2 regions of the Streptomyces sp. SGAir0957 genome follow, and region 2 is predicted to be linked to the other one. Evidence: riboswitches for the same ligand, from Rfam matches in the RefSeq annotation. Region 2 holds a riboswitch; the other holds the start of a gene.

Region 1 (3,400 bases), 4.1 Mb from region 2:
GCGACCGGGGCGAAGTTCTCCGACGCGATCATTTCGAGCGTCGACTGCTGGCGGTGCAGCTCGGCGTCGAGGGCCTGCGCGACCTCGGGGTCGAGCGCGTGCAGGGACTCGTTCAGTACGGACTTGTCGGTCATCGTGGTCAGCTCCCGGAGAACGCGGTGTATTCGTCGGCGGTGAGCAGGTCCTTCGGCTCCTCGGAGACGCGGACCTTGAACAGCCAGCCGCCCTCGAAGGGGGCCGAGTTCACCAGGGACGGGTCGTCGACGACGTCCGGGTTGGCCTCGGTGACCTCACCCGACACGGGGGAGTACAGGTCGGAGACCGACTTGGTGGACTCCAGCTCGCCGCAGGTCTCGCCCGCGGTGATGGTGTCGCCGACCTCGGGGAGCTGGACGAAGACGATGTCACCGAGCGCGTTGGCCGCGTGCTCCGTGATGCCGACCGTGGCGACGCCGTCCTCGACGGCCGACAGCCACTCGTGCTCCTTGCTGTAACGCAGCTGCTGGGGGTTGTTGCTCATGAGACGAATTCTCCTGTACGCGGGAGGGTGCGGGTGACGGTGGGGCGAGCGGTCGGCGAGTGAAGAAGCCCTGCTCGTTGCTTCTGGCGCTTGTAGTACTACTTCTGGCGCTTGTAGAACGGCAGCGCCACGACCTCGTACGGCTCGTGCGTACCACGGATGTCCACGCCCACGCCCGGCGTGCCCGGCCCGGCGTGCGCGGCGTCCACGTACGCCATGGCGATCGGCTTGCCCAGGGTCGGGGACGGGGCGCCGGAGGTGACCTCGCCGATCACCTGTCCCTCGCGCACCACCGACATGCCCGCGCGCGGGACGCGACGGCCCTCGGCGACCAGGCCGACGAGCTTGCGGGGCGGCGCCGTCTCGGCGCGCTCGGCGGCGGCGGAGAGCGCCTCGCGTCCCACGAAGTCGCCCTCCTTCTCGAACTTCACGACCCGGCCGAGCCCCGCGTCGAACGGCGTCAGCTCCGTGGTCAGCTCGTGCCCGTACAGCGGCATGCCCGCCTCCAGGCGCAGCGTGTCGCGGCAGGAGAGGCCGCACGGGATCAGGCCGAGCTCGGCGCCCGCGGCGGTCAGCGCCTGCCACAGCTTCTCCGCGTCGGCGGGGGCGACGAACAGCTCGAAGCCGTCCTCGCCGGTGTAGCCGGTGCGCGCGATGAGCGCCTGGACGCCCGCGACGGTGCCGGGGAGGCCCGCGTAGTACTTGAGCCCGTCGAGGTCGGCGTCCGTGACGGACTTCACGATGGCGGGGGAGTGCGGGCCCTGCACGGCGAGCAGCGCGTAGGCGTCGCGGTCGTCGCGGACCTCGGCGTCGAAGCCCTCGGCGCGCTCGCTGAGGGCGTCGAGGACGATCTGCGCGTTGCCCGCGTTGGCGACGACCATGTACTCGGTGTCCGCGAGGCGGTAGACGATCAGGTCGTCGAGGATGCCGCCGTCGGCCTGGCAGATCATGGTGTAGCGGGCGCGGCCGACACCGACCGTGGCGATGTTGCCGACGAGCGCGTAGCCCAGCAGCTCGGCCGCCTGCGGCCCGGTCACGGTGATCTCGCCCATGTGGGACAGGTCGAAGAGCCCGGCCCTGGTCCGTACGGCGTTGTGCTCGTCGCGCTCGCTGCCGTAGCGCAGCGGCATGTCCCAGCCGGCGAAGTCGGTCATGGTGGCGCCCAGCGAGCGGTGCAGGGCGTCGAGCGCGGTCGTGCGGGGCGTCTGCGGGGTATCGGTCATGGCGTGCTCCCGGGCGTGGACGGCGGTGGCGAGGGGTCCCCCGTGGCGGAGGCCCTCCCCATCTGTCATCGGAACCTGAGAGGTTCGCCGCGACCCCGCGTACGTGAGGTCATGGCTTGCACCTTGGGTGGGGCCGCCGTACGTCTGGGGGCGGCCCGCTTTTCAGATGTGCCTCGCCCGCGCGGTACGGGGCCTGAGAGATTCAAGGGAGGAACTTGCTCCTTCGGCGTCCGGGTACCTGTTCTTCCCGATGGCCTGACGGCCTGGTGGTCCCGGAACTCTCCCGCGCGGATTCAAGCGGCCGGTATGCGGTTGTGTGGGTCTGGCGCGCACATCATCGCACGACCGCGGAACAGGGAAACCCGGCGCCAGGCATTACCTTCTCTTTACACTTGCCGGGCAGACACGGCGTGACCGGAACGGGGAGGACGATCACGGTGCGGATCCCGCGACAGCGCACGGTCCGGGACCTACGCGGGCGGAGCGGCAGGACACCGCGGCGCATCCGGTTCGCGGCGGGTGACCTTGTCGTGCTCTCCGGTCTCCCGGGCAGCGGCAAGTCCACGCTGATGCGCCGGGCCGTCAGGGTCGTCCGCGTCGACTCCCAGGACACCCGGGAGCGCTGGGCCGCCCGCCTGCCGCGCTCCGTGCCCTACGTCCTGTACCGCCCGCTGGTCCGCGTCGCCCACTATCTGGGCCTGCGGCGGGCGATGCGCTCGGGGGCCAGCGTCGTCGTGCACGACTGCGGCACCCAGGCGTGGGTGCGCCGCTGGGTGATCAGAGCGGCCCGGCGCCGCGGCGCCGCCGTCCACCTGGTCCTCCTCGACGTGCCGCCCACCCTCGCCCTCGAAGGCCAGCTGGCGCGCGGCCGAGGCGTCTCCCGGTACGCCTTCGCCCGCCACCGCCGGGCCGTCGGCGCCCTCGTGACGTCGACGGAGCGCGGCGAACTGCCCACCGGCATCGAGTCGGCGGTGCTCCTGGACCGGGCCGCGACGGACGCCCTCGGCGGAATCACCTTCCGCAAGTAACCCCCGCCGGGGCAGGCGTTATCGTCGGCGGCTATGGAACACCCGGCATTTCACGAGGACGCGCGCTTCCACGAGGAGGCCCACCCCCACCCCCAGCCCACGCGGAGCTGGCCGGCCAACGAGCTGGAGGAGGTCCTCGCCGCCGCGCTCGGCGTCGAAGGGGCGGGCGCGCGCATCGTCGAGGTCCTCGGCCGCAGCCCGGTCTGGATACCCCTGCCGCAGGGCGGCTCGGCCGAGAGCCGCGACCTCGACCTGCCGACCCTCGAACTGGGAGGCCAGGCGTATGTGCCGGTCTTCAGCTCGGAGGAGCAGTTCATGCAGGTCACCGGCGGCCGGATGAGCTGCACGGTGGCCCCGGCCGTCGAGTTCGCGCGCGGGCTTCCCGCCCAGGTCGGCATCGCCCTGAACCCGGACGGCGCCGTCGGCATACCGCTGCCGCCGCCCGCCGTCGCCGAACTGGCCCGCGGCGGCCGCACCCCGCTCGACGGCCCCTCCACCGGCGGCCGCGTCGTGCTCTCCGAGCCGGACTGGCAGGACGATCCGGTCGACTTCCTGGCCGCCGTGCGCGAGGAGTTCGACGCGGCCGGCACCGTGCTCAGCGCCCACCGCTGCCTCGCCGTCGTCGAGGA
Region 2 (3,400 bases):
GCGGCTGCTCGGGAAGTCGCACGGGGCGCATCTGTACGCGATGGCGCTGGCCCATGACGAGCGGCCCGTGGTCGCCGAGCGGGACTCCAAATCGGTGTCGGTCGAGGACACCTACGACGTGGACATCCACGAGCGGGTGAGGGTGCGGGGCGAGGTCCAGCGGCTCGCGGACCGGTGCGTGGAGCGGCTGCGGGCGGCCGGGCGCTCGGGCCGGACCGTCGTCCTGAAGGTGCGCCGCTACGACTTCTCGACGCTGACGCGCTCCGAGACGCTGCGGGGGCCCACGGACGACCCCGGGGTGGTGCGGGAGGCTGCCGCGCGCCTCCTGGAGGCCGTGGACACGACGGGCGGTGTGCGCCTGCTCGGGGTCGGGGTGAGCGGCCTCGCCGACTTCACGCAGGAGGATCTGTTCGCGCAGGCGGCTGCCGCCGAGGAGGAGGTCCGGGGCGGCGCGCAGGACGCGGTGGAGGCGCCTGAGGAGCGGCCCGAGCCCGTGGAGGCCCCGGCCGCGTCGGCCGAGCGGCGCTACATGGCGGGCCACGACGTGCGGCACGCGGAGTACGGCCCCGGCTGGGTCCAGGGGAGCGGCCTCGGGCGGGTCACGGTCCGCTTCGAGACCCCGTACGAGGCGGTCCCCGGCCGGGTCAGGACGTTCCTGGTCGACGACCCGCAACTGGAGCCGACGGAACCGCTGCCGCTGGTGGAGCGGGCGGAGGAGGCGGAGGGGGCCGAGGTGCGGGGAGCGCACTGAGCGGGAGTGGCCCAGGCCGATCTTCGCTGAAAGAGGCAGCAAAGCCCGGCGGGCCGGTGCGCGGCTGCGGTGCGGTGAGAGCCGCTGGGGAGGCGGGGCGGCGCCCGGGCGTACAGGGGTGAGGCCGCCCGACCAGCCGCCCAGGGGTGCGCCGGGGGAGTCGGCGGCAGGGGCCGGGCCGCTGTCCCCGGGGGCGCCAGGGGCGTTGAGGGTGCTAGGGGCGTTCGGTCTCTTTGCCCGCGATGGTGCCGAACTCCGTGTCCGGCGGGGCCGGGACCGTCGTGTCCAGGCCGTAGTGGTGGTAGAGCTGCAGTTCCTGCTGGGGGGAGAGGTGGCGGCCCACGCCGAAGTCGGGGGAGTCCTTGATCAGGGCGCGGTCGAAGGGGACACGCAGGGTGCCGTCGACGAGTCGGCTGGGCGCCAGGGGGATGAAGGCGTCGCGGCTGAAGAGACCGGTGCGTATCGCGGCCCATTCCGGGATGCCGGTGGCGTCGTCGAGGTAGACCTCGTCGATCGTGCCGATCTTGGCTCCGGTCCGGTCGAACGCTTTGCGGCCGATCAAGGTGCGCGGATCGATGTCGGTCTGCACGGGCCCTCCAGCAGGTCGCGACTCGTCGGGAAACGCTACAGACTCGCTCGAGCGGCGACGACGAACAGGTCCGTAAGCGCTACGAAATCGGTGGTAAGCACTACGAAAGAGCACATCGGGCAAGGCGGCCACTCGGGGGCTGCGGTCATACTGCCGCTGGTACGCTGGCAAGCGGCTGCTGACCCTGTGCGGGAGAGTCTCCGACCGAGGTCGGAGGCGCCGAAGGAGCAAATCCTCCCCGGAATCTCTCAGGCCCACGTACCGCACGGACGAGGTCACTCTGGAAAGCAGGGCGGGGGCGCGTCTCCCACCCTCACCGACGGTGAAAGCCGGTGTGCTCCGTGATCGTGCGGGGCGGGCCGGTGAAGCTCTCAGGTTGAGATGACAGAGGGGGAGGCCGTCCGGGCACCCGCGCCGTGGTGCCCCTCGCAGGTCGTAGTGACCAGGAGGCCTCCGCAATGACCGCCAACCGCACTCCGCTCTCCGCGCTCGAACAGGGCATCCCCTTCGAGCAGCGCCACATCGGTCCGGATGACGCCGCGCAGGCCAAGATGCTCGCGCAGGTCGGCTACGGCTCGCTCGACGAGCTGACCGCCGCCGCCGTGCCGGACGTGATCAAGAGCGCCGAGGCGCTGGAGCTGCCCGCCGCCCGGACCGAGGCCGAGGTCCTCGCCGAGCTGCGCTCCCTCGCCGACCGCAACCAGGTGCTCGGCTCGATGATCGGCCTCGGCTACTACGGCACGTTCACCCCGCCCGTCATCCTGCGCAACGTCATGGAGAACCCGTCCTGGTACACGGCCTACACGCCGTACCAGCCGGAGATCTCGCAGGGCCGCCTGGAGGCGCTGCTCAACTTCCAGACGATGGTCGCGGAGCTGACCGGCCTGCCGACCTCCGGCGCCTCGCTGCTCGACGAGGGCACGGCCGCCGCCGAGGCCATGGCCCTGTCGCGGCGCATCGGCAAGGTCAAGGACGGTGTCTACGTGGTGGACGCCGACGCGCTTCCGCAGACCACCGCCGTGATACAGACCCGGGCCGAACCGACGGGCGTCGAGATCGTCGTCGCCGACCTCAGCGACGGCATCCCCGCCGAGGTCGCGGAGCGCGGTGTCGTCGGCGTGCTCGTCCAGTACCCGGGCGCCTCCGGAGCCGTGCGCGACATCAAGCCCGTCATCGACCAGGCGCACGAGCTCGGCGCCATCGTCACCGTCGCCGCCGACCTGCTCGCCCTCACGCTGCTGACCTCGCCCGGCGAGCTGGGCGCCGACATCGCCGTCGGCACGACCCAGCGGTTCGGCGTCCCGATGGGCTTCGGCGGCCCGCACGCCGGTTACATGGCCGTACGGGAGAAGTTCGCGCGGTCCCTGCCGGGCCGGCTCGTGGGTGTCTCCGTGGACGCCGACGGCAACAAGGCGTACCGCCTCGCCCTGCAGACGCGTGAGCAGCACATCCGCCGCGAGAAGGCCACGAGCAACATCTGTACGGCACAGGTACTGCTCGCCGTCATGGCCGGCATGTACGCCGTCTACCACGGCCCGGACGGCCTGCGCTCCATCGCGCAGCGCACCCACCGCTACGCCACCCTCCTGGCCGCCGGTCTGACGGCGGGCGGCGTCGAGGTCGTGCACGGCACCTACTTCGACACCGTGACCGTACGGGTGCCGGGTCAGGCCGCTCAGGTGGTGCGGGCCGCGCGCGAGCGCGGGGTCAACCTGCGCCAGGTCGACGCCGATCTCGTCTCCGTGGCCTGCGACGAGACCACCACCCGTAGCCAGCTGCACATCGTCTGGGGCGCGTTCGGCGTCGAGGGCGACGTGGAGGCGCTGGACGCCGAGGCCGCCGACGTACTGCCGGAGTCGGCGCTGCGCGGCGACGAGATCCTCGCGCACCCGGTCTTCCACCAGCACCGTTCGGAGACCGCGATGCTGCGCTACCTGCGCAAGCTCGCCGACCGCGACTACGCGCTGGACCGCGGCATGATCCCGCTGGGCTCGTGCACGATGAAGCTGAACGCGACGACCGAGATGGAGCCGGTGACCTGGCCCGAGTTCGGTCAGCTG

Evidence for each region. Region 2 has a riboswitch for glycine ahead of gcvP (aminomethyl-transferring glycine dehydrogenase). Riboswitches for the same ligand answer to the same signal wherever they lie in the genome.
Region 1: linked by a shared signal. The riboswitch ahead of gcvT (glycine cleavage system aminomethyltransferase GcvT) and the one ahead of gcvP (aminomethyl-transferring glycine dehydrogenase) in region 2 are both predicted to bind glycine.

Annotation. Positions count from the first base shown of each region.
Region 1 covers NZ_CP027293.1:2,862,607-2,866,006, reverse strand. Annotated here, with positions in the region: gene glyA (serine hydroxymethyltransferase) at 1-134, opposite strand, end outside; gene gcvH (glycine cleavage system protein GcvH) at 140-520, opposite strand; gene gcvT (glycine cleavage system aminomethyltransferase GcvT) at 619-1,743, opposite strand; glycine riboswitch at 1,916-2,039, opposite strand; gene C1N81_RS17705 (AAA family ATPase) at 2,154-2,771, shown strand; gene C1N81_RS17700 (enhanced serine sensitivity protein SseB) at 2,805-3,400, shown strand, end outside.
Region 2 covers NZ_CP027293.1:7,004,912-7,008,311, forward strand. Annotated here, with positions in the region: gene C1N81_RS36590 (DNA polymerase IV) at 1-751, shown strand, start outside; gene C1N81_RS36595 (PRC-barrel domain-containing protein) at 966-1,340, opposite strand; glycine riboswitch at 1,520-1,614, shown strand; gene gcvP (aminomethyl-transferring glycine dehydrogenase) at 1,799-3,400, shown strand, end outside.